DNA from 2 places in the Pseudoalteromonas nigrifaciens genome. Region 1 is predicted to be linked to the other one. Evidence: predicted binding sites of a transcription regulator. Region 1 holds the regulator's gene; the other holds the start of a gene.
What was found. The regulator LexA, encoded in region 1, represses DNA repair genes until DNA is damaged. The targets are predictions, from matches to a motif close to TACTGTATNNNNATACAGTA.
Positions count from the first base shown of each region.

Region 2: the regulator LexA is predicted to act here: its motif matches at 1,468-1,487, upstream of uvrD (DNA helicase II).

Region 1 is NZ_CP011036.1:3,349,743-3,353,175, reverse strand. It holds gene PNIG_RS15815 (hypothetical protein) at 1-53, shown strand, start outside; gene PNIG_RS15810 (PaaI family thioesterase) at 56-499, opposite strand; gene PNIG_RS15805 (SRPBCC family protein) at 598-1,050, opposite strand; gene lexA (transcriptional repressor LexA) at 1,330-1,947, shown strand; gene coxB (cytochrome c oxidase subunit II) at 2,414-3,433, shown strand, end outside.
Region 2 is NZ_CP011036.1:132,677-136,109, reverse strand. It holds gene PNIG_RS00635 (dUTP diphosphatase) at 1-430, opposite strand, end outside; gene PNIG_RS00630 (YacL family protein) at 537-905, opposite strand; gene PNIG_RS00625 (hypothetical protein) at 1,020-1,238, opposite strand; gene uvrD (DNA helicase II) at 1,552-3,433, shown strand, end outside.

The DNA of each region.
Region 1 (3,433 bases):
TATCGGCAATTGGTGCAGGCATGGAAATTACTATTTACCCGCTAGAAAAATAGCGTTAGCCTTTGCGCTCTACAACAGCTGCGGTCATTTTTGATACGCAGCAAAGCTCGCCGCGACTATTCGTTATTTTTATTTCCCATACTGAGCTACGTTTGCCAATATGAAACGCTTTTGCGGTGGCGGTTAAGGTGCCATTACGCGAGGCTTTTAAATGGCTGGCACTGATCTCTTGCCCTACACAATAAAATTTAGTGAAGTCGACCACAAAATTAGCCGCGTAGCTGGCAACACTTTCGGCTAAAACCACGTTTGCTCCGCCATGCACCATGCCTATAGGGTTATGGTGCGCAGGAATTGCTGGCATAGTGGCAACTAAGTAATCATCACCAATTTCAGTTATTTCAATCCCCATGGTTTTCATCAGTGTACCTTGGCCATTTATGCCTTGGTCTAACTGCTTACAAAACGCTAAAGTAATAGGTTGATGCCAAATACTCATTGTTACTCCTTTAAAGGTTGAAAACGATAACCGATAATACGATTTTTCATGGCGATATGATAGCCAAATTAGTGCAGCTACTGCATGGTAATACAGTGCTACTTTTTGCTTTCTACATAGTGCTTAATTTCATCGAGATCTTTTTTTAGCATTTTACGCATCGAACTTTTAAGAAAAAACCCTATCACTGCAGAGATCATTTTTACCCAAATAGACTCAGAGCTATCAGAAAAAGTCATGGTTAAACAGGTGCTAGGTTCGGCGGCGGTAAGTGACAGCTTAGTGGTATAAACTGCCCCGCCATTTTCTGCGCGAGTGCAATAGTATTCATTAGTAACAGCTTCGGTGATCCACATGGTTTCTGAGGCTGCTTTGCCAAAAATTTTTCGTGTTTCTAACCATTTTAGGCCCACTAGCCCTTGTGGTGGCTTCTCGATTATTTTTACATCAATAATGCCAGACAGCATATTGGCACTGTTTTCGATGTCAGTTATTGCCGCCCATACTTTACGTTTAGGACCGTTAATTATTACCGCTACAGTGATATTCATAACACTCTCCGTTAATTCACATTGATGAAGTTAAGGCCCATTACAAAAACGATAGTTAACTAATTTTTAATAACAGCAACAACTTAGTAGTTATGTAATTAATGTAACGTAAAACTAACACTATCGTGATCTGCGTAATTTTATCTGTAATTTACTTGGTAATTTTAAGCTTAGACCAATGCCACCTTTGGCAGCAAAGGCGAGGAGTAATTTAAATTTGCGATTTTCAGATAACTGTATATACTCACAGTTAAATGTACTGTATGGAAAACCAGTTGTATGCGACCATTAACTAACCGCCAAGCGCAAATACTCGAACTTATTAAAGTGTTTATTAAAGACACTGGTATGCCTCCTACACGCGCAGAAATTGCACAAACATTAGGCTTTAAAAGTGCTAATGCAGCAGAAGAGCATTTAAAAGCGCTGGCTAAAAAAGGCGCTATTAAAATGAAACCAGGCGCTAGCCGTGGTATTCAACTTATTGAAGAAGATGAACCAGAACAACTTGGTTTACCGTTAATAGGCCGTGTAGCTGCCGGCGAACCTATTTTGGCGCAACAACATGTTGAGAGCCATTGTAAAATTGACCCGTTAATGTTTAAACCCGCTGCCGATTTTTTATTGCGTGTAAATGGTATGAGCATGCGAGATATTGGTATTATGGATGGTGATTTACTGGCTGTTCATCGCACTCAAGTTGCCGAAAATGGCCAAGTTATTGTTGCCCGCGTTGATGACGATGTAACGGTAAAACGCTTAGAAAAAGCAGGCAAAAAAGTATTATTGCATGCTGAAAATAAAGAATTTTCGTCGATAGAAGTGGATCTTGAAAACGAATCTTTTAATATTGAAGGCTTAGCTGTTGGGGTTATTCGTAATGCTGACTGGATGTGACAATTAAGCTGTTATAGCTATGTAAAATATCGGCATAATTTAATAGCTCAGATAATTAATGCGCACTTTTTAGTGCGCTTTTTTTTGCCTTTTTTTTGTGAAAATTCCGCTGCAATGAAAAAATTATATTAAGTTTATGTTTTTTATCATTTAAGTATTTAATACTCGTTATCGCTGTCTTTTTATTTGTAACCCTTGCTGTTGCTCACTTCCTGCTTAGAACAAAATTAAATAAATCCCATATTTACGCTAATCCCCTAATATTATTTGATTATTTTTCAAACTAAAACTTGCTAGTTGTTCAATTATTAACTAATTGTTAATGGGCTGGACTAACAATAACTCACAGCTTTAGTTTTGAGAAAATATATTTATATATCCGGCAGCAATACAAAAATAACAAATTGGCATTTAAAGCTTATGTCTTTTTGTTTTGCACTCGCAACAGTATTAAAGGAGCTGTCACATGGGTAAATTGAGCTCTACCTTGTGGCTTATATTGTTTGTTTTTCCGCAGTTAGCATTGGCAAATAGCCAATATAATATGCGCAAAGGCGTAACCGATATAAGTAATAATGTTTATCAACTACACATGACCATATTTTTAATATGCTGTGTAATAGGCGTGATTGTATTTGCCGTTATGTTTTGGGCACTTATTCATCATCGTAAATCTAAAGGAGCAGTTGCTGCTCAATTTCACGAAAGTACCAAAGTAGAAATACTCTGGACAGCAATTCCATTTGTTATTTTAATAGCAATGGCAGTCCCCGCAACTAAAACATTAATAGCGATGGAAGATGCCAGTAAAGCGGATATCACTATTAAAGTAACTGGTTCACAATGGAAATGGCATTACGAATATATGGGGGAAGATGTTGAGTTTTACTCAATACTTGCCACACCGCAAAATGAAATTGCTAACCTAGCCGATAAAAACCCCAACTATTTACTTGAGGTAGATAAGCCTCTGGTATTACCGATCAATAAAAAAGTACGCTTTTTAATGACCTCCGACGATGTTATTCATTCTTGGTGGGTGCCCGATTTTGCTATTAAAAAAGATGCAAACCCGGGGTTTATTAACGAAACGTGGACCAACATAAACGAAGTCGGTATTTATCGCGGTCAGTGTGCTGAGCTATGCGGTAAAGATCATGGCTTTATGCCAGTGGTAGTAGAGGCTAAGTCAGAGGCCGATTTTAAAGTTTGGCTAGCAGATGCTAAACAAGCAAAGCAAAAAGCAGCAGCAGCAGATGCTGCATTACTTGACCAAACACTCCCTAAAGAAGAATTAATGACTTTGGGTGAGCAAGTGTATATGGCCAATTGTGCTGCATGTCATCAGCCCACAGGGTTAGGTTTGCCAGGCGTTTTTCCTGCACTTAAAGGCAGCCCGATAGTGCTTGGCGATATAAAAGACCACATTGATATTGTTATTCACGGAAGCCCCGGCACAGCCATGCAAGCCTTTGCTAAACAGCTC
Region 2 (3,433 bases), 300 kb from region 1:
CTCGGTATAAATCGTCAATATTCATACCTATTTGTGCCATACAACCTGCAAAAGCAGCCGCATTAAAAGTTTTATCTGCGACAGCAGATGCCGCCAATACTTCCAGTGTTTGCTTAAAGTCATCGGCTTGATGGGCAGTGCTTAATTCTAGCTCAAGCTGTTTAGCTATTTTTTCGTAGCTGGTGATACCGTCAATTCTGAGTGACAAGCCAAAATGAAAAATATCCACTAACTCTAAAATAACTTGTTCGGTATCAGGCGTTTGTTTTTTCCACCATTTCCAACCGTAATGATCGAGCATTTCTGCACACTCAACCCAAATGGCTCTGTACCAATCAAACCCTTGGCTAAACCATTGGTCATGTACTTTGGTATTCATGGCATTTTGCATTTCTAGCATCACTACTAGTTTGTTTAAATTGGCAGACATATCAATTCCTGTCGTTTTTGATTAGCTAAATTTTCATTAGTGTAATAATACAGATAAAATGCTTGTTGTGCATTGCTGTATATTTTCATTAGCGTGCTAACTATGTTTATCTTGAAGTCGTAAACTCATGCCATGAGTTTATTAGGTCTATAAAATCTTCAAAACCACAACCACTGCTTAGGCCATTTTCTTCAAGCATTAAATCGTCGTCTTGATAAGCCATAAGATCTTCACTGTCTTGGTGCAGAGCATGGGCTTCAAATAGAGCTTCGTCTTTCGTTAAAATTAAATCTATTTCTTGGCCCTTTAGCGTTAAAGGCTCAAAGCTTGAACTCACCGATGCAATAAGCGCTTGCACCATAGCTATTTTATCTTTGCCTATTTCTTCGTTTAACCAGCGGCCAATTATGGCATGCTCGCTACTTATTTTAATGCGTAATCCGCTAATTGGATCGCGAATAAATTGATATTCCATACGTATCGCTTTTAAATCGTTAGTTGCGCAATTATATACGTAAATAGCTGCAGACGCTAAAAAGCAAAATAGCGCCAAAAGGCGCTATTTTATAAAGCTTTAATATTAATTACGTCACGATCTATAACGTGCTGCATCAATAATTGCCCAAACATATACAATAGCGGCAATTATTCCTGGCACAATTAAAAACCATAATGCCGCACCACCAAAAAATAATATAGCGAATATAAGCGCGGCAAGAATACGCCCTTGCACTAGCTGCCCCAACCCCGGGAAAAATATATTACATAATGCTGCGATTACGTTACCGCCTGAACCTTGTCCTGACATACTAACCTCTGTAGTTTATTTAATTTTATATTTTAGCTATAGAATTACTTACACACTCTATGCCAATTTAATAAATGTTACAAATCATATAGTTGTATTTTTATCAGTTTAACGCTGTGGTGATTTTTACTAAATTGAGGTCAAATTAGCAATTTTTATTATATCTTTTTAACCTTTTTCTTTTTTGATTTGCTATCAAGCTACTAGTTTAGAACATAATTTTATGAATAGCTGTGTATAAAAACAGTATTTTATTTAGCCTAACAAAAACACCTGCTATACTGCCCGCATTATTGATTAAAAAGGCGTAACGATGGACGTTTCACAATTACTCGATGGCTTAAACGACAAACAACGCGATGCCGTTGCAGCCCCACTACAAAACATGCTGGTATTAGCAGGTGCTGGGTCTGGTAAAACACGAGTGTTGGTTCATCGTATTGCTTGGCTAATGCAAGTTGAGCAAGCCTCAGCGTATAGTATTTTTGCGGTTACCTTTACTAATAAAGCAGCTAAAGAGATGCGTACTCGCGTTGAAGAGACGCTAAAAGCGCCGGTTGGTGGTATGTGGATTGGTACTTTCCATGGTTTGTCGCACCGTATTTTACGCGCGCACCACCGTGAAGCAAAATTACCCGAAGCATTTCAAATTTTAGACTCAGACGATCAGCTACGTATGATCAAACGTTTATTAAAATCGATGAATATTGATGATAAAAAATGGCCCGCTAAACAGTTTGGTTGGTACATAAGCGCTAAAAAAGATGAAGCACTTCGCCCTAAAGATATTCAAGCCTACGATATTAACGAGCAAATGATGCTGCGCGTGTACGCGGCGTATCAAGAAGCATGCGACAGAGCAGGCTTAGTCGATTTTGCCGAAATACTACTGCGCAGCTACGAAGTACTCAAAAACAACCCTACACTACTGCGCCATTATCAACAGCGCTTTGCACACATGTTAGTAGACGAGTTTCAAGACACCAACACCATACAATACGCATGGTTAAAACTACTTGCTGGCGACTCCAATAGTATTATGATTGTTGGCGATGACGATCAGAGTATCTATGGTTGGCGCGGTGCAAAAATAGAAAACATTAAACGTTTTTTAACTGACTTTAGCGCAGAGACCATTCGTCTTGAGCAAAACTATCGCTCTACCGCCACTATATTAAAAGCCTCAAATGCCCTGATCCAAAATAACTCAGAGCGTATGGGTAAAAGCTTATGGACCGACGGTAACGAGGGCGAACCTATTTCTATTTACGCCGCATTTAACGAGCTAGACGAAGCGCGTTTTGTAAGTAGTAAACTGCGTAGTTGGTTAAATGCCGGCAATGCGCTGCAAGATGCGGCTATTTTATATAGAAGTAATGCGCAATCACGTGTACTCGAAGAAGCCATGCTACAAGAAGGCCTAAAGTATCGTATTTATGGCGGCATGCGATTCTTCGAACGCCAAGAAATTAAAGACGCCCTGTCGTACTTACGCATAATAGGTAACCGTCAAGACGATGCTGCATTTGAACGAGTAATTAATACTCCAGCTCGTGGTATTGGCGATAAAACGCTAAGCCATATACGCGACTGTGCACGCGCCGAATCGTTACCACTTTGGTATGCAGCAAAAGCAATTGTAGAGCAACAACATTTATCTGGCCGCGCTTCTGGTGCAGTGAGTAAGTTTGTCGAACTAGTAGAGCATATTGAAGATAAAATTAGCGATCTAACGCTACATGAGCAAGCTAAGTACGTTATTCAAACTTCTGGGTTAATGGCAATGTACCAAGCCGAAAAAGGTGAAAAAGGCCGTGCCCGAGTAGAAAACTTAGAAGAACTTATTAGCGCTTGCGATCAGTACGAATTGCCTGAGGAAGAAGAATATAGCTCTCCTCTACAAGGCTTTTTAGCGCATACCTCGCTTGAATCTGGTGAAGGACAAGCAGAAGAGCACGAAGACGCCGTACAAATGATGACATTGCACTCAGCTAAAGGTTTAGAATTTCCGTTAGTGTTTATGGTTGGCGTAGAGGAAGGTATGTTCCCTTCTCAACAAAGTAATGAAGAGTCTGGCCGTTTAGAAGAAGAACGCCGCCTTTGTTATGTAGGTATGACCCGCGCTATGGATAAACTATATATTAGCCATGCCGAAAGCCGTCGTTTATATGGACAAGAAAAATACCATACACCAT